Regions from separate parts of the Zoogloea sp. GW822-FHT05C07 genome, predicted to be linked through region 1. Evidence: predicted binding sites of a transcription regulator. Region 1 holds the regulator's gene; the other holds the start of a gene.

Region 1 (8,659 bases):
ACGCCCTTCGTGATGGGCGGCTGGGTGTTTTCCACCAAGGTCTTCACGCCCGATCTGAACCGTCTGAATCCCTTGCCCGGCCTGGGCCGGATGTTCTCGACCCAGGGGCTGGCCGAGCTGGTCAAGGCCAGCCTCAAGGCTGTGCTGGTGGGGAGCGTCGGGGTGTGGGTGATATGGCGCGAGCGGGACCACCTGTTTGGCCTGATGATGCAGCCCATCGAATCCAGCGTGGACGATTTCGCCAGTCTGGTGCTGTATTCGACGCTGCTGATCGTCGCCAGCCTGGCGCTGATCGCGGGGCTCGATGTGCCCTATCAGCTGTGGGAATACCACCGCAAGCTGCGCATGTCGAAGGAAGAGCTGCGCCAGGAAATGAAGGAGCAGGAGGGCGATCCGCAGATCAAGGCGCGCATCCGGGCGGCCCAACGGGAGATGTCCCGCCGCCGCATGATGGCCCAGGTGCCGACGGCCAACGTGGTGGTGACCAACCCGACGCACTATGCGGTGGCCCTGCGCTATGACCCGGAAGCCGCCGGGGCGCCGGTGGTGATCGCCAAGGGCATGAACCTGATCGCCCACAACATCCGCGAGCTGGCCCAGGAGAATGGCATCCCGGTGCTCGAGGCGCCGCCGCTGGCGCGGGCCCTGTACGCCCATTGCGAACTCGACCACCAGATCCCGGCCACGCTCTACACGGTGGTGGCCGAGGTCATGGCCTACGTGTACCAGCTCAATCACTGGATTACCGAGGGCGGCCTGCCGCCAGAGGTGCCGGCCCAGCTGGAGGTGCCCGCCGGCATGGATCCGGCGGAGAAGCGGCCGGAAGGGGCTTGAGCCCGCCGCCACGGCGTGCTCCGAATTGGACGGTAAATCCCTGTTTCTTCCAGCCTTTCATCCGGTCGGAGGAGGAGGACCATGGCGGCCATGAATGGTAGTCTGAACCTGCGAACGCTCTTCGCGCCCAGCAACATCCGCACCCTGGCCGGCCCGCTGCTCATCATCCTGATTCTGGCGATGATGGTGCTGCCCTTGCCGGCCTTCGTGCTGGACCTGATGTTCACCTTCAACATCGCGGTGTCGGTGATCGTCATGCTGGTGGCGATGTACGCTCTCAAGCCGCTGGAGTTCTCGGTCTTTCCGACCGTTCTGCTGGTGACCACGCTGCTGCGCCTGTCCCTCAACGTGGCGTCCACGCGGGTGGTGCTGCTGGAGGGGCATACGGGGCCCGACGCGGCCGGCAAGGTGATCGAGGCCTTCGGGCACTTCCTGGTCGGCGGCAATACGGCGGTCGGCCTGGTGGTATTCATCATCCTCACGGTGATCAACTTCGTGGTGATCACCAAGGGCGCCGGGCGGATTGCCGAAGTGGGCGCGCGCTTCACGCTGGACGCGATGCCCGGCAAGCAGATGGCCATCGATGCCGACCTCAACGCTGGTCTCATCGATGAGAAGGAGGCCAAGCGCCGCCGTTCCGAGACGGCCCAGGAAGCCGACTTCTACGGGGCGATGGACGGTGCGTCGAAGTTCGTGCGCGGCGATGCGGTGGCCGGCATCCTCATCATGGCCATCAACGTGGTCGGCGGCCTGATCGTCGGTGTGCTCCAGCACAACATGGAGCTTGCCCAGGCGGCCAACAACTACACGCTGCTGACCATCGGTGATGGCCTGGTAGCTCAGCTGCCTGCGCTGATCATCTCGGTGGCGGCGGGCCTGGTGGTGTCTCGTGTCGGTGACGACGGCGACATGGGCTCGCAGCTGATCGGCCAGGTCTTCACCAATCCGCAGGTGCTGGTGATGACTTCGGCGATCCTGGGCATTCTCGGCCTCATTCCGGGTATGCCCAATCTGGTTTTTCTGATGCTCGCCGCTGGGCTGGGCTTTCTGGCTTGGCGGGGCGGAAAGGGCAAGGCCGAAGTCGTCGAGGAAGAGGCGCCCGCTGCGGCACCCATTGTGTCTGCCGAGAGCCAGGAGGCGAGTTGGGCGGACGTGTCGCCGGTGGATGTGCTGGGCCTGGAAGTCGGCTACCGGCTGATCCCGATGGTGGACAAGGGGCAGGACGGGGAACTGCTCAAGCGTATCCGTGGGCTTCGCAAGAAGTTCGCCCGCGATATCGGCTTCCTTGCCGCGCCGGTGCACATCCGCGACAACCTGGAGCTCAAGCCCAACGAATACCGGATCGTGCTGAAGGGCGTTGAGGTTGGCACCGGTGCCGCCTTCCCGGGGCAGTTCATGGCGATCAATCCGGGGCGGGTGGCTGGCCCCCTCAACGGGCGGGAAACCACCGACCCGGCTTTTGGCCTACCTGCTGTATGGATCGATACGAGCCAGCGGGAGCAGGCCCATGCGCTCGGCTACACGGTCGTCGATGCCAGTACCGTGGTGGCCACCCACCTGAATCACGTCATCCTCAGTCACGCCTCCGAACTGCTCGGCCGCCTCGAAACCCAGGCGCTGCTCGACCACATTGCCAAGGAAACGCCGAAGCTGGTCGAGGATCTGGTGCCCAAGCTGCTGTCGCTGTCGACCGTGCAGCGGGTGCTGCAGAACCTCCTCGACGAGGGTGTCAATATCCGCGACATGCGGACCATCATCGAGGTGCTGGCGGAGTGCGCGCCGCGCATCCAGGATCCGTTGGAGCTCACCACGCGCGTCCGTCAGTCCCTTGGCCGCGCCATCGTGCAGGGCCTTTTCCCGGGCAATGGGGAAGTTCAGGTCATGGCTCTCGACCCCGGCCTCGAGCGCGTGCTGATGCAGGCCATGGCCGGTGGTGGGCCGGAGGGCGGCGCGATCGAGCCGGGGCTGGCCGACACGCTGCTGCGTGAAACAGCAGCGGCCGCCCAGCGCATGGAGGATATCGGCCTGCCAGCGGTCCTGCTGGTGCCCGCACCGCTGCGCTGGCTGCTGTCCCGCTTCCTGCGGAGGGCCGTGCCCAGTCTCAAGGTGGTGGCCAATTCCGAGGTTCCCGAGACCCGCCTGATCCGCGTATCGGCAATGATCGCCGTGACTTCGTGAGCATGTTCTGACGGTGTCAGTAGGAATAGCGCCTTAAAACCTGTCTTTTCTGCGCCTTCAATAGGCGTGGGTCCGGAGACAATCGAAGCTACCGAAGTGCCAGCTGGCGTGTGCACGCGCCCAGCCCCTGAAGGCCTTCGTTCCCGGAGACAGGAGCATGAACGTCAAGCGCTACTTTGCCAAAACCGCTCGCGAGGCCCTTCGCATGTTGAAGGATGATCTTGGGCCGGATGCGGTGGTGCTTTCCAATCGGGCCGCCAATGGAGGCGTCGAGATCCTCGCATTGCCGGCCGGCGACGTGGCCAGCATGCAGGCCCAGCGCGCCCGCAGCCAGGCTCCGGCTGTCCAGGCTGCAGCTGCGCCGGCGGTCGCTCCGAAGCCTCCGGAAGATTTCTTCGATGACGATTTCCGCGTCAGCCTGTCGCGGGCGGGAAGCAATCGCCAGCAATCGGCTGTTGCGTCCGTTCCCCCAGCTGCGCCCGCCGCTTCGATGTCACGGCCGGTAGCGGCCCCGCAGCGCGCTCCTGCTGCGGTGCAGAGCTTCACGCCGCCGCGAGTCGAGTTGAATCGGGAAGTCTTCAATGCCGCCTCGGCCCAGGTCCGGCGCCCGCCGGTGGAGCCGGCGATGGCAGCTGCTGCGGCACCGCGCTCACCGCTGCGCAGCGAGCCCGTTCCGTCGCCCGCCGCGCCGGCCCGGGACGCTGCCGCGCGCCAGCGTCCTGGAGGCATCGAGGAGGAGGCGCGCATCCGTGCCCTCGAAAACGCCAATTCCCAGATGGCCAACGAACTGGCCGCCATCCGCGGCATGCTGGAGCGCCAGCTTGCCGGCTTTGCGTGGGGCGAGATGGCCCGTACCGCGCCGGGCCGTACGCGTCTGATCGGGGATCTGCTGGAAGCTGGGTTCTCGGCCATGCTGGCCCGCGAGCTGGCCGAGGAAGTGCCGGAGGATGAGGCGCCGGAAGAGGCGCACCGCCTGCTGCAGGCCTCCCTCGACCAGCGTTTCCGCTCCATGGCCAGCGACGTGGACATCATCGACCGGGGGGGCGTGTATGCGCTGGTCGGCCCCACCGGCGTCGGCAAGACCACCACCACGGCCAAGCTGGCCGCCCGCTGCGTCGTGCGCCATGGCGCCGACAAACTGGCCCTGATCACCACCGACGGCTACCGGATCGGCGCCCACGAACAGCTACGCATCTACGGCCGTATCCTCGGCGTGCCGGTCTTCGTGGTCCGCGACGCGACCGATCTGCGCGAGACCCTGGCCGGCCTGCGCGACAAGCACATGGTGCTGATCGACACGATGGGCATGAGCCAGCGCGACAAGATGGTGGCCGAGCAGGCCGCGATGCTGACCGGCGCGGGCAAGGTGTCGCGCCTGCTGCTGCTCAATGCGACCAGCCGTGGCGACACCCTCGACGACGTGGTCAATGCCTATGCCGGTGACGATCTGGCCGGCGTGATCCTCACCAAGATGGATGAGGCCATGTCCCTGGCGCCGGTGCTCGACGTGGCGATCCGCCGCCAGGTGGAAGTCTTTTACGTCGCCAACGGCCAGCGGGTGCCGGAAGACCTGCACCTGCCGAACCGCGACAAGCTTCTCGGCCAGGCGCTCCGCGAGCTGCCGGCCAGCTCGCCGTTCCGCCTCGATCCGCTGGAGGCCGGCCTGATGCTGGCGACCAGCGCCAAGGGCCGCGGAGCCAGCCTGAGGGGAGGCCTCTAAGATGCTGCATGCTTCCGATCAGGCTGCCGGCCTGCGCCGCCTGTTCCGCCGTACGCCTTCAGCCGTGGTGGCCTTGTTCACCTCGGGCCGCTCACCCCGTGACCTGGCCGTGCAGGCCTTGCTGGCGCTGACCGATGGCGCGCGGCGCGTGGTGGCGATCGACGAACACGCGCCCGAGCGTGGCTCCCTGCTGGCCGCCTTCGGCTTTCCGGAAGGCGGCGATCTGCTCGGCGCCCTGCAGGGACAGCACGATGTGACCGAAACGATGCGTGAGGTGACCGACGGCCTGTGGATCGTGCCGGCCGCGGCCACCGTGCAGGCGGTTCCGCTCCTCGGCGCCAGCCACCATGCGCGGCTGGAGGCCGGCATCACCGAGCTGCAGCGCCGGGCCGACCTGCTGGCAATCCACACGGTCGGTGATGCCCGTCGCCTGACGCCCTTCGCCCGCGCGGCGGGGCGCCGCCTGCTGGTGGTGGAGGCGAGCGGCGTCGGCGCGCGGGGGGCCTGCCAATGGATCAAGGGGCTGGCCGCCGCCGGCGCGGGGTCGCTGGAGATTGCCGTCAGCGGGGCCCGCGACCGGGCCGATGCAACCGCCCTGTTTGCCAGCCTGCAGGATTTCAGTAACCGCCATGTCGGCCTGCCGCTGGTGTGGCGCGGTGAGGTGGAGCGCGACCCGCTGGCCGAGGCAATGACGACGCCGCTCGGCGCGCGCCATCCTGCCGACGGTGCCGGCGCCTTCATCCGGCGCCTGCGTGCCTGGTCGACCCAGGCCGGAATGGCCGGTTGAATCGACCCGTTCGTGGATTGTGTCGCACAGGGCATTGAGAAGCGTAGCGTTGCCGGTGGGGGTCTCGTAACATGCGGACGGCCCCGGAAACCCAGATCAGAAAGCTGATGACAGATGTACACCGCCTCCGGCACCCTCGATAAAGAGCAACTCGTTGTCCAGTACGCACCGCTGGTCAAACGCATTGCCTATCACCTGATGGCCAAGTTGCCGGCCAGCGTTCAGGTGGAGGACATCATCCAGAACGGCATGCTGGGCCTGCTCGACGCGATCAACCGCTATGAGGAAGGCCTGGGGGCGCAATTCGAAACCTATGCGGTGCAGCGCGTGCGCGGTGCCATGCTCGATGGCTTGCGCGAGAACGACTGGCTGCCGCGCAGCCTGCGGCGGGACATGCGGCGCATCGAGGCCGCCGTGCACCAGCTCGAGCAGCAGAACGGCCGGCCGCCCACGGAAACGGAACTGGCCGACTCCCTCGGGCTGCCCCTCGCCGAGTACCAGCACATGCTGCAGGAAGCCCGCGGCTACCAGCTGGTGTATTTCGAGGATTTCTCCGGTGACGGGGAGGACGACTATCTGGAGCGCCACATCACGCTGGAGGGGAATGATCCCCTGACCCTGCTGCTCGAGGGCAACATGCGGGACGTGCTGGTGAAGGCCATTGACGATCTGCCGGAGCGCGAGCAGACCGTGATGGGGCTCTACTATGAGCAGGACATGAACCTGCGCGAGATCGGCGAAGTTCTCGGCGTATCCGAATCGCGGGTGTGCCAGTTGCACAGCCAGGCTATCGCGCGGCTGCGCGCGCGCATCTCCGGGGCGGCGCAGGGCATGGCGAAGGCCAAGGGTGAAGGCCGTGGCCGCGGCCGGCGTCCGGCAGCATCCTGAACCACGGCCAGAGGGCGCGCATGGACAGCATCAGTCTTATCGGGATCACCCTTGCCCTGGCGGCAATTCTCATCGGCCAGGTGCTGGAGGGCGGGCATGTAGGTTCATTGATCCAGCCCACGGCCTTCATGATCGTCATCGGCGGCACCCTTGGCGCGGTCATGCTGCAGAGTTCTTTGCAGGTCTTCCGCACCGGGGTCCGAATGGTCCGCTGGGTCTTCGTCCCGCCGGCGCTCAACCACGCCGAGTTGATCGCGCAGATCGTCGACTGGAGCCACGTGGCTCGCAAGGAAGGCCTGCTGTCCCTGGAGGCGCAGATTCCGGCGCTGGAGGACCCCTTCATTCAGAAGGGCCTGCAATTGCTGGTCGATGGGGTCGAGCCGGAGCGCCTGCGGGATGTGCTGGAGGTGGATATCGACACCTGGGAGGCGCAGATGAGGCAGGGCGCGAAGATCTGGGAGGCGGCCGGTGGCTACGCGCCGACGATCGGCATCCTGGGGGCGGTGATGGGCCTGATCCACGTGATGGAGAATCTGTCCGATCCGTCGCGCCTCGGTTCTGGGATCGCCGTCGCCTTCGTGGCGACGATCTATGGCGTGGGCTCGGCCAACCTGATCTTCCTGCCGGTCTCGAAGAAGCTCATGGCCGTCATCGGCACGCTGGTCTCCATGCGGGAGATGCTGCTCGACGGACTTGTCGGGATCGCAAATGGCGACAATCCCCGCATTATCGAACGCCGTCTGAGCGGGTACGTGGGCTAAGGGCATGGCGCGGCGGCGTGGAAAGCGGGAAGACGAGCACGAGAGCCATGAGCGCTGGCTGGTCTCCTACGCCGACTTCATCACCCTGCTGTTCGCTTTCTTCGTGGTGATGTATTCCCTGTCGTCGCTCAACGAGGGCAAGTACCGGATCATGTCCGATTCGGTGGTGAACGCCTTTCGCAACATCGCCAACAGCGACAACCCACGGATCGCGTCAAATCCGATCCCGCCAATCCGCCCGAGCACGGCAACGCCACCGAATGCGGCCGGCGAGACCGACGAGGCGCGTCGTTCGAAGGCCGAGCGGGTGCGCAACATGGCCGAGGAGATCCGCAAGGTGCTGGCCCCGCTGGTGGCCGATGGTCAGGTGCGGGTCACCGAAGGGGCGTTCGGGATCACCGTCGAGATCAACGCAAGCGTGCTCTTTGCGCCGGGGTACGCCCAGCTCGGGCCGGAGGCCGTCAGGGCGTTGCGTGCGGTGGCCCAGGTGCTGGCCGGAGCGGAGTTTCCGATCACCGTCGAAGGGCATACCGACGTGACGCCGATTGCGACCGCGATGTTTCCGTCCAACTGGGAGTTGTCTGCTGTACGGGCCTCCAGCGTGGTGCGCCTGTTCATCGAGAACGGCGTCAAGCCTGCACGCCTGACGGCGGCGGGCTACGGCGATCAACGGCCGGTCGCCGACAATGCCACGCCGGACGGGCGTGCCCGCAACCGCCGCGTCACGATCCTGATCGAATCGCGGGTCGCCGAGCCGGAGCCGAACAAGCCTGTCAGAGCTTCAGGCGTGGCCGATTCCATCCTGCCGTCGAATGAGCCGGCCTTGCCGTCCGCGCGGGCGCCGGCAGGGGATGCGGCAGCGCCGGCGGCTTCGGGTCAGGATAAACGCTGAGAGGCTCTGAACCGGCTGAACGGACTGGGTGAGCTGCTGAGTGGAACGCCGAGGCCGAGATCAGGCCGATCCCAGGTGGCGGCCGCCTCCGGTGGGGCGCGACTGACCGTCCTGGCCATAGATCTGTGGATGTTCGGCGGCGGCAAGCAGCGTGCTCAGGGCCTGCTGGTTGTTCTGCAGGCGCTCGCGGATCAGTTGTCCATTGACGCGATTGCGTTCCCTGGCCTCGGTGGCGAGGGTGATCACCTCGTCCCAGCTGGCGAGCGCTTCCGGCATGCTGCCGAGGGCGAGCCGGATGTTCTCGTTGCTGACCCGGGCGCCGGCTCGCGAGAACATCACGGTCCTGTCGTCGGACAGGCGCTGCAGCGTGCGGTAAAGCGAGGTCTTTTCCTCGGCAAGCGTCGTCAGGGTGTCGATCTTGCCGGCGATCAGCAAGGCCTCCTCCTGCTGCAGCAGTGCGATGAAGCTCTGCAGGCCGCTGCGCTCCTCGCCGATGAGCACGGCAAGGCGATGAATGAAGGTCTGATCGACGGTTGCCATGCTCTATCAGGCGCGCCCGGTCTGGGTGGCCAGCATCTGGCGAACGCTTTCGATCAGCC
Region 2 (8,659 bases), 2.0 Mb from region 1:
CTTACCGGTCTGGCTGAGGGCGGCCTGGCTTGTCGTGGCCGCCTCGCCGCTTGGCTGCGCCAGCGTTGCCATGACGGCTTGAGGCGTGACCTTGCTTACGATGAGTTCGAGGGTGTCACCGGCCTTCACTGATTGCGGCAGCGACAAGACCACATCGCGCCCGTCGATGCGCGCGTGGTAGGTGTTGTCCTGGGCCACGGACTGGAGCGTGGCGGTGATGCGCTGCCCCGGCGTGAAGTCGGGCAGGATCGATGTAACGGCCCGGACGCGGGCTGTCGGGGCGACGGTCGGCTCGCCGGAGAAAAAACTGGCCTCCGTGAGCATTCGCAGGCGGGAGGCGAGATCGCCCGGAATCATGGTGCGATCCCCTGCCTGCCTGAAGGCTTAGTTGTTGTCGTCGCCGTAAGCCTTGCGAACATTCCGTTCCTTCGTGCCGCCCGACAGAAGCTGGCGCACGTTGTCCATCCAGGGTTCGGTGTGGACGCGTACTTCCTTGTCGTCGCTGAGGATGCGGCGAATGAGCGCCACCTTCTTCTGGCGCTCGTCCTCGGACATGCGCTTCGGGCGGCCCGGAAATGCGAGGGCCTCCTCGACGCCAAGACGGTCACGCAACGACGCTACCTGCCGTTCGAGGCGGGACAGGCGATCCCAGTCGTTGGCGCGGGCAGCATCGACCATCTCGGTCGAGTAGTTGCTCATTTGTTCCAGCAGGGCAAGGGAACTCATGCAGATATCTCCGGCGGTCTTAGCGATTGGCCTGGTCGGGGGTGCCGATTTCTTCCCAGGCGCCTTTCAATTCCGTAATCAGTTTGGCGACTTCGTCGAGGGCCGGCTTGCTGTTGTGCAGGTTGGCGTAGAGAAGTCGTTGCATCATGTAGTCGTACAGCGCGCCAAGGCGTTCGGCGAGATCTCCGCCCGCTTCAAAATCGAGGCTGACCTTGAGGCCGTTGCCGATGATCTCGATCGCGTGGGAGATGGCTTTGCCCTTGGCCGGGATGTTATTGGATTCGAGCGCGGCCGTTGCAGTTCCGATCTGCAGAAGGGCGCCTTCGAACAGCATCAGGATCAGCTTGTGCGGGTCTGCGGTGGAGACCCCGGTTTCGAAGCCAACTTCGCTGTAGGCGGCTGCGGCACGACGGGCGGCGAGGCCGAACGACATCTTGTTCTCCGTTTGGATTGAGCTTTACGGCTTATTTGCTGATGAGCGACAGCTGTTGTGTCAGATATGTGCTCGTTGTGTTCATGCTACTCATCGTTGTATCGAGCGCGGTGAATTGGGCTCGGTAGGTGCTCTCGATGATCGTCAGCCGGCGATTCAACGCATCGATCTGGGTACCGATGCTCTTTAGACTGGCTGTGAGCCCGGTGTTCCGGCTGGCAATCACGCCGCTGGTACTCAGCAGGTTGGTCGTGACCGTGTTCAGTGCGCTGCCATAGGCACCGAGTGCTGTGGCAGTTGCCGAAAAGTTCGAACTGGCGGCCGTGTCGAATTTGGTGCTGTCGAATTTCAGGCTGCCGTCGGACTGGAAGGAAATGCCGAGGCTGCTCAGTGTCTGGTTGGCATTGTCCGCCAGGCTGCTGGGTACGCTGGTGAGCGCGGAGCGAACCTGCGCCTGGACGCTGCGGAGGGTCGAGTCCCCGTTGAGAACGGCGGCCGTCTGAGAGCTGGCATTGTAGGCACCCAGGCTCTTGATCGCAGAGTTCAGGGCGTTGTATGTCGAGACGAAGGTATCGACCTTGGATTTCAGGTCGGTGTTGTCCCGCGCGACCGTCAATGTCGTGCTGCCGGTCTTGGTCAGGTTCAGGGTGACGCCGTCGATGGCGTCGGTGATCGTATTGCCAGTGGTGGCGATCGACACCCCTTGAATGCTCACGACTGCGTCCTTGGCGGCCTTCTCGGTGAAGGCGCTGGCAGCGGCGATCGGCGTGCTGGCATTGGCCGGGTCGATGAAGGTGGCGGTTCCGCCGATGGTGACCGCGTTGGCCGTACCGCCGTTGGTGGCGGTGAACATCAGGTTCTGCTTGCCAGTGGTATCGGTGACGATCGTGGCGCTGACGCCCGCGTTGGCATTGTTGATGGCGTCGCGTACGGCGCTGAGCGTGTTCTGGCTGCTGTCGAGCGTGATCGTCGAGGTCGTGCCGCCCTTGGTGAGCGTCAGCGTGCGGGATGAGTCGGTGCCGAAGTCGAGCGCAGCGGCGCCCGCGGCATAAGTCGTGCCCAGCGTCAGCTGCTGGTTGGTCGCCAGTGAAGTGACATCGATCGAATACGTACCGGCAACGGCCGTATTGGTGGTCGTGGCAGTGGCAATGGTCGAATCGGCAAGAGTTGCCTTGTAGGCGGAAAAACTTACCGATGAGCTCTGGCCGACGGTGGGCGTGAGGGCCTTGGCGGCAGACTGGAAGGTCGACAGGGCGCTTTTCAGCGAGCCGAGTGCCGAAATCTTGGACTGATAACTGGACTGTTGCGTCTGAAGCAGCGTAAGTGGCTGTTTTTCAACCGACATCAGGCCCGTGATGATGGACTCGACATTCAGACCCGAGCCAATACCTGCTGATGAAAGGGTTGCCATAACGCGCCTCCGTGATGCCTGGTTCCTGCTGGCTTAGATTACGACCGACACGGCAGAAACTTGAACGTGTCGGTGTGCTTGCACTCTATCAGCATAAACCGTGCCACTTTATGAAGACTGTTTTGGATCGAATGAGATCCAGGGGGCTGGGTGTGGCAAGACTCAGACTTTCTGCTTGACGAGCAGGCCCTGCAGCTTGTCGAGCGCCTTGGCGATGGCCAGAACTTCCTCGGAAGGGATCTGGCGGATGACTTTCTTGGAGTCGGTGTCGACGACCTTGACGACGGTCTTGCCGGTGTCCTTGTCGATCGAGAACTGCAGGCTTTGGGCGGTCTGCTTGATGACGTCCTGGATCTGCGTGACTGCCTGGGCGAGCTGATCCGGAGTCAGCGACGTCTTTTCGGTTTCGTCAGCGCCTTTTACTGCCTGGGAGTCAACGCTCGGGGCGGTAGCATCGGCCTGACGGGACGCCTCCGTGCGGGAGGGTTGTATCGACGCTGCGTTGTAGTACGCGGCACCCGAACCGACGGGATGAATGCTCATGATGATCTCCCATTTGCGCAGACGGCGCCGCGCCTGTTAAGGCGCGGCGCCTGCCGCGGCGAGCTTTAGAGGCGGGGTTAGCGCAGGAGGGACAGCACGTTGTTGGGCATGCTGTTGGCCTGGGCAACCATGGCGGTACCTGCCTGTTGCAGGATCTGACCGCGGGTCATGTTGGCGGTTTCCTGGGCGAAGTCAGCGTCCATGATACGGCCGCGGGACGACTTTGAGTTTTCCGACGCAACCTGCAGGGTTTGCACGACCGACGCGAAACGGTTCTGCACGGCACCCCAGGTGGCGCGGGAGGTATTCAGGGAGTCCAGTGCCGCGTCGATGGCGGAAATTGCCGCCGTGGCAGCGGAGACGCCAGCACTGCCGGCGCCGGAGATGGACGCACCGCTCATGGCGCCGGCGGTGGTCGTGCCGAAGGATGCGGATGCCAGCGCACCGGCGGTCGTGACGCTGATCGTATCGGTCGTGGCCGTACCTGCGCCAACCTGGAACGAGAAGCTGGCGGTGAAGCTCAGAATGTTCTGGCCGTTGAACTGGGTGCCCGACACGACACGCGCAATTTCCTGGTTCAACTGCTGGAATTCACCGTCAAGGCTGGCCCGGTCGCCGCTGGTGTAGGTGCCGTTGGCTGCCTGCACGGCGAGTTCGCGCATGCGCTGAAGGTTGTCGGTGATGGCCTGCATGGCGCTGTCGGCGGTCTGCCCCATCGAGATGCCGTCGTTCGCGTTGCGGATTGCAACGTCGAAGCCCTTGGCCTGAGCGTTCATGCGGTCGGCAATTGCCAGGCCCGCCGCGTCATCCGCGGAGCTGTTGATCCGCAGGCCGGAGGACAGGCGCTGAACAGCCTTGGCCAGGCCAGCCTGAGAGCTGGACAGGTTGCGCTGGGCGTTCAGCGACATCGAGTTGGTGTTGATAGTGGCAGCCATTTTGGTTCTCCTTCATTCCGTTCAAGATAAGCGATTAGGCTTAACTTTGGTTCGCCTTGCCCGGTGTGTGTAAGGCAACCGCCGTTGAGTTCATTAACGGGATGGGGCGAAAAGACTTTAGAAAAATGTTGACTTTTTTCTGATTGTCGGCAGGTTTGATCTCTGCGCGGATTTCCACTTGGCTTTTGATAGCGGCGCGGAATCGCAAAGCTTTAGGGGCAAATGCAGAAAACCGCGCCGACCTTATGCAGGGCAGCATTATGCTCTCAGGCTGCATCTCCGATCAGGGGCCGTAGGCGGCGAACCAACTGGTGGTGTGGTTTTCGAGGATGAAGCCGTCGTGGACCCAGCGCTGAAGGGCCAGGCCCGCGTTCCGTAGCGCCTCGGGTTCGGCAAGCTGTTCGCGGATCGTGCGGATCCACAGGTCCGGATCGTTGCGCAGGCGGGTCACGGGGGCGTTCTGGTACGGGTAGATGTCGGTGCAGATCACCGGCCAGCCCATGGTGCCGTATTCGAGCAGCCGCAGATTGCTCTTGGCCTCGTTGAAGGCATGGATTTCGAGCGGCGCGATGGCGAGATCGAGGTCCAGGCGCGCCAGGGCCTTCGGGTATTCGCGGAAGTCCAGCTCGAAGCCGTGGGATTCGTGGACGAAGGGTTTGAGTGCCTCCGGGCACATGCCCATGAAGATCCAGTCGACTTCTTCGGCCAGTGCTTCCACGACGGGGTAGATGAGTTCGAGGTCGCCGTGGTGCTGCTGTGCGCCGGCCCAGCCTACACGGGGCTTGCGGCGCGGCAGGCGGGCTGGCGCCACGTCGCCCCATAGCGACCATTCGAGGCAGTTCGGCATGAGCCGGACGTCTTCGGCCATGTCCGCGCAGAGGTCGGCGAGGGGTTGGGTGCTGGCTACGACCCGGTCCATCAGCGCGAGATTCCTGCGAAGGCGCTGTCTGCCGTCCTTGTAGCCGGATTTGTACATAGGGTGTTTTTTGGGGAGTTCGGTCACCAGGTCGTCGATCGTCAGGATGCGCCGGACCTTGGGCAGGTGGCGGGCGTAGATTTCGATGGCGTCGCTCTGGCTGTCGTCGAGGGGTTGGTGCAGGATCAGCGAATCGGGCCTGGCGCGGGCGATCTCGACCGGCGACAGGATGCGCATGGAGAAGGCCTTGGGGTGTTCGCAGAACATGGTCTGCGCGAGACCGGCCAGGGCGATGGTGCGCAGCGGGGCGCGCAGGCGGTATTCGCCGGCGCCGCCTGGAACCGGGAGCGCAAGGATCCGCGGGCGGTCGTGGAAGTTCAGGTCCCAGTCGATCGGCGCTACGTGTTCGGGCTTGTAGGGCTCCAGCAGGCTCAGGTTGCGGTTGTAGGCCGGGTCGCAGGCGAGTCGGTCGATCCAGCGCTCCAGCAGGGTGTGGTTGGCCTCCTGGGAACTCAGCAGATCCTTGAGCTTGCCTTCGAGCTTGCGCTGGCGTGCGACGATGGAAACGCTGTTGTAGTGCACCAGCACCGAGTAAGGCGTCCACACGATCTTGTGGCCGAGGTCGCTGGTGCGCAGGCAGAAGTCGAGGGTGCCGTGGACGAGCGGGAAGCGCTCGGTGTCGAAGCCGCCGAGCTCGACGAGCACGCTGCGCCGGACCACGAAGGCCGAGCCGCCGACGGTGCTGAGGTTCTGGTCGCACAGGGCCCGGCCCATGTAGCCGGGGTCGGTCAGTTCGAGCTGGTTGTCCCAGGGATTTCCCATCGAGCCGTTCATGCCGAGCAGCCAGCCGCCCTGCTGGACACGTGCTGTTTCGGGGTAGGTCAGGCGGGGGGCCACGATCACCACTTCGGGGCGCTGGGCAATACCCATCAGGCGATCCAACCAGTCGTCCTGGACGACGTGGATGTCGTTGTCGAGAAACAGCACGTAGTCCCCGCGGGCGATCTGGCTGCCCGTGTTGGCGCTGGCGGACCAGCTGAACTCGCCGGGGCAGGCGACGACCGTGACGGCCTGGCCGTTGGGCAGCTGCCGTTCCGTCTTCAGGGTGGTGAGATAGTTCAGCGTATCGGGGTCGGTGCTGTCGTTGTCGACGACGATGATCTCGTAGTTGTCATAGTTGGTGCGTTCCTGCAGGCTTTCGAGCAGGGGGCGCAGGTATTCCGCGCGGTCGCGCGTCGGGATCACGATGCTGACCAGGGGGCATTCCGGCCAGTGGTATTCGACCCGGCGGGTGCCGAGCAGCGCGCCATCTAGGACCTTGGCGTCGAGCCCCTTCCGGGCCAGGTGGGCGACCACGGCGCTCTTTTCCGCCTCGGGCTCCATGCTGCGGCGGGAGTTGCGGGGCAGGTGGGCGAGGAGCTGGTCGATGTGGCCGATTGCCGTTTCGCCCGCGTGGTCGAGGATGCGCAGGCTCAGGTCGTAGTTCTCGGCGCCGGCGAGCGTGCCATAGCGGCCAGCTTCGAGGAAGGCGCTCTTTTCGGCGACGACGAAGCAGCCAAAGTAAGCCTGGGAGCGCAGCAGGTCCAGGTTGAAGTCCGGCTTGAACAGCGGCTGGGTGAAGCTGTCGTCGGGTTCGCGGGTGTCTTCGTCGCAGTAGATCAGCCGCCAGTCCGGGCGGACGTTGATGTAGTCGGCGATGACCTGGAGTGCATGCGGCTCGAAGCTGAGGCCGGGGTCGATGCGGGCCAGCCAGCTGCCCGGCGAGGCGGCGGCCATCTCGTCGATGACGTAGTCGATGTGGGCCGCGTCGCGCAGGGCCAGCCACTGCAGGTTGGGGATGTCGCTCAGCCCTTCGGGGGCTTCCATGGCGGTGACCACCGTGAGCAGCCATTCGGGGTAGAGCTGGGCGCCCAGGCTGTCCAGGGTGTCGGCGAGGAGGGATTCCTCGCCGGGGTGCAGGGCGGCCAGCAGGTGAATGCCCGGCCGTTTGGACCATTTGAGTACCATGCGCTCGGCGAGCAGCTGGGCGTCGATCTCCTGCAGGGTCTGGCGGGTACGCCAGGTGGCGTACCGTTTGTTGGCTTCGGTGAAGGCAGGGTCGTCGCCGAGGGTTTTGGGAACCTCGTGCACGGGCATCGCCTGGGTGAGCTGGATGAAGTGCTCCAGCTGCTCCCAGAAGCGGGCTTCCGTTGCAATGTAGTCGTCCCATGCTTCGCCGACGGAGGTGAGAGCCCGTTCGATCTCGTCGGGCGTGTCGTTCAGGGCGATGCCCTTCAGGCCGGCTTCCGATCCGCCAATCTTGCTGGTGTCCACCAGCGGAGAGGGCAGGATGATCGACGGGCAGCCGCACAGCACCGCCTCGGTATTGATTGCCGTCGATTCGAAGCAGTAGATGGCTTCGCTGCGGCGAAACAGGGCGGCCAGCTCCTCGTGGCTCTCCGGCCAGTCCGCGGTGATCAGCGTGGCCCTGTCGGCGAGTTCCGGGTAGAGCTTCAGTGCGGCGCGGTAGCGTCCGGGGTAGAGCAGGACGCCGCTGCGCGCCTGGTCGTGCGGATTGTCCAGGTTGTTGAAAACGCTGGTGTCGATCGGGGGGAGGAACAGGACGTTCTGCGGATCGGCATTCTTCGGCATGAAGATGCGCGAATAACCGAAGACCAGTTCGGTGTCCGCGAAGTCGGCATCTCCGCCGAGCAGGCCGGCCCGGTTGAGGACGTAGCGCACGACCGAGCCGGCCTTGCGGGGATTGCCGGGCACGACCTCCGGGTATACGACGATCGGCTCAAGTTTCAGTGCTTTGTGCCGTTCAATGGCCTCCTGCGTGAGGATAGGGGTGCGCAGGTGCGGATTGGTGACTGTTTCGTACAGGTAGGCCTCTTCGCCGCGGACGTTCAGCGCGTGGCACAGGAGATGAAGTACGCGTATGCCTGCCGAGGTGCGCCGATAGGCCGGCGCTTCAATGTAATAAGGGCGGCGCGGGGGCGAAAACAGGGTGTGCTCGGAAGGCATGTTCGTATTGGATCGTGCGGTAGGTCGGCAAATGGTAGGCGTGTGCAAGTCCGCACAGCGTAGCGTCAGCTTGGGCGTCCGTCCACGCCATGGGGACTTTGCAGTGCATTGCCGGCGGCGGCTTGAGTGGTGGTGAGAATGCTATACTTTGCCTTCAGCGAAAATCATGCGATTCATCTTGAGCGCAGCGCGTTCTGTCCTTCCGCACGTCGTTTCTCCGCACGTATTTCTCCGCGACGCAGAATGTCGGGCGGGGGCGTTGCAATTCCCGCGTTTCCTTTTCTGATTTCCTGTGTCGCGTCTCCCGTTTCATCCGAATTCATCCCGATCTCCGGAGAAGCGGCGGCAGGCGTTTCGTCTTGCGCCGCGCGACAGGGCGGTGCGGCCCGCAATTCGAGTCGCAATTCGATTTTTTCCCTTCAGTTTCAGACCGGCGTGTCGATGCTTGCCAGGCGAGTCTCCCGCTGGATGCCGGTCATGATTGGGGGGGCCGATAATTTAATGGAGGGTGACGATGTCAACCGTACGTATTGGTGAAGCAGTGGTCGGTGAAAGGCATCCGGTCTATATCATTGCCGAGATCGGTATTAACCATAATGGCAGCCTGGATCTGGCCAAGCAGTTGATCGACGTGGCGGTGACGTCGGGTTGCAATGCGGTGAAGTTTCAGAAGCGCACCGTTGATGTCG

What was found. Region 1 encodes FliA, which starts transcription of late flagellar genes. Its sites were predicted from a motif close to CTAAAGTTNNNNNNNNNNNNGCCGNTA; they were not measured.
Region 2: a site for FliA is predicted at 4,238-4,264, ahead of AC3QL2_RS15135 (flagellin N-terminal helical domain-containing protein). Genes of this name have one in related genera too.

What each region holds. Positions count from the first base shown of each region.
Region 1 covers NZ_CM179510.1:1,252,260-1,260,918, reverse strand. The annotation lists gene flhB (flagellar biosynthesis protein FlhB) at 1-834, shown strand, start outside; gene flhA (flagellar biosynthesis protein FlhA) at 925-3,012, shown strand; gene flhF (flagellar biosynthesis GTPase FlhF) at 3,170-4,732, shown strand; gene AC3QL2_RS05950 (MinD/ParA family ATP-binding protein) at 4,734-5,519, shown strand; gene AC3QL2_RS05945 (RNA polymerase sigma factor FliA) at 5,634-6,407, shown strand; gene AC3QL2_RS05940 (flagellar motor protein) at 6,428-7,168, shown strand; gene motD (flagellar motor protein MotD) at 7,173-8,060, shown strand; gene AC3QL2_RS05930 (flagella synthesis protein FlgN) at 8,121-8,600, opposite strand; gene flgM (flagellar biosynthesis anti-sigma factor FlgM) at 8,607-8,659, opposite strand, start outside.
Region 2 covers NZ_CM179510.1:3,237,769-3,246,427, forward strand. The annotation lists gene fliK (flagellar hook-length control protein FliK) at 1-357, opposite strand, end outside; gene AC3QL2_RS15115 (flagellar protein FliT) at 385-726, opposite strand; gene fliS (flagellar export chaperone FliS) at 746-1,159, opposite strand; gene fliD (flagellar filament capping protein FliD) at 1,191-2,570, opposite strand; gene AC3QL2_RS15130 (flagellar protein FlaG) at 2,733-3,113, opposite strand; gene AC3QL2_RS15135 (flagellin N-terminal helical domain-containing protein) at 3,191-4,048, opposite strand; gene AC3QL2_RS15140 (glycosyltransferase) at 4,332-7,970, opposite strand; gene AC3QL2_RS15145 (hypothetical protein) at 8,109-8,507, shown strand; gene AC3QL2_RS15150 (N-acetylneuraminate synthase family protein) at 8,485-8,659, shown strand, end outside.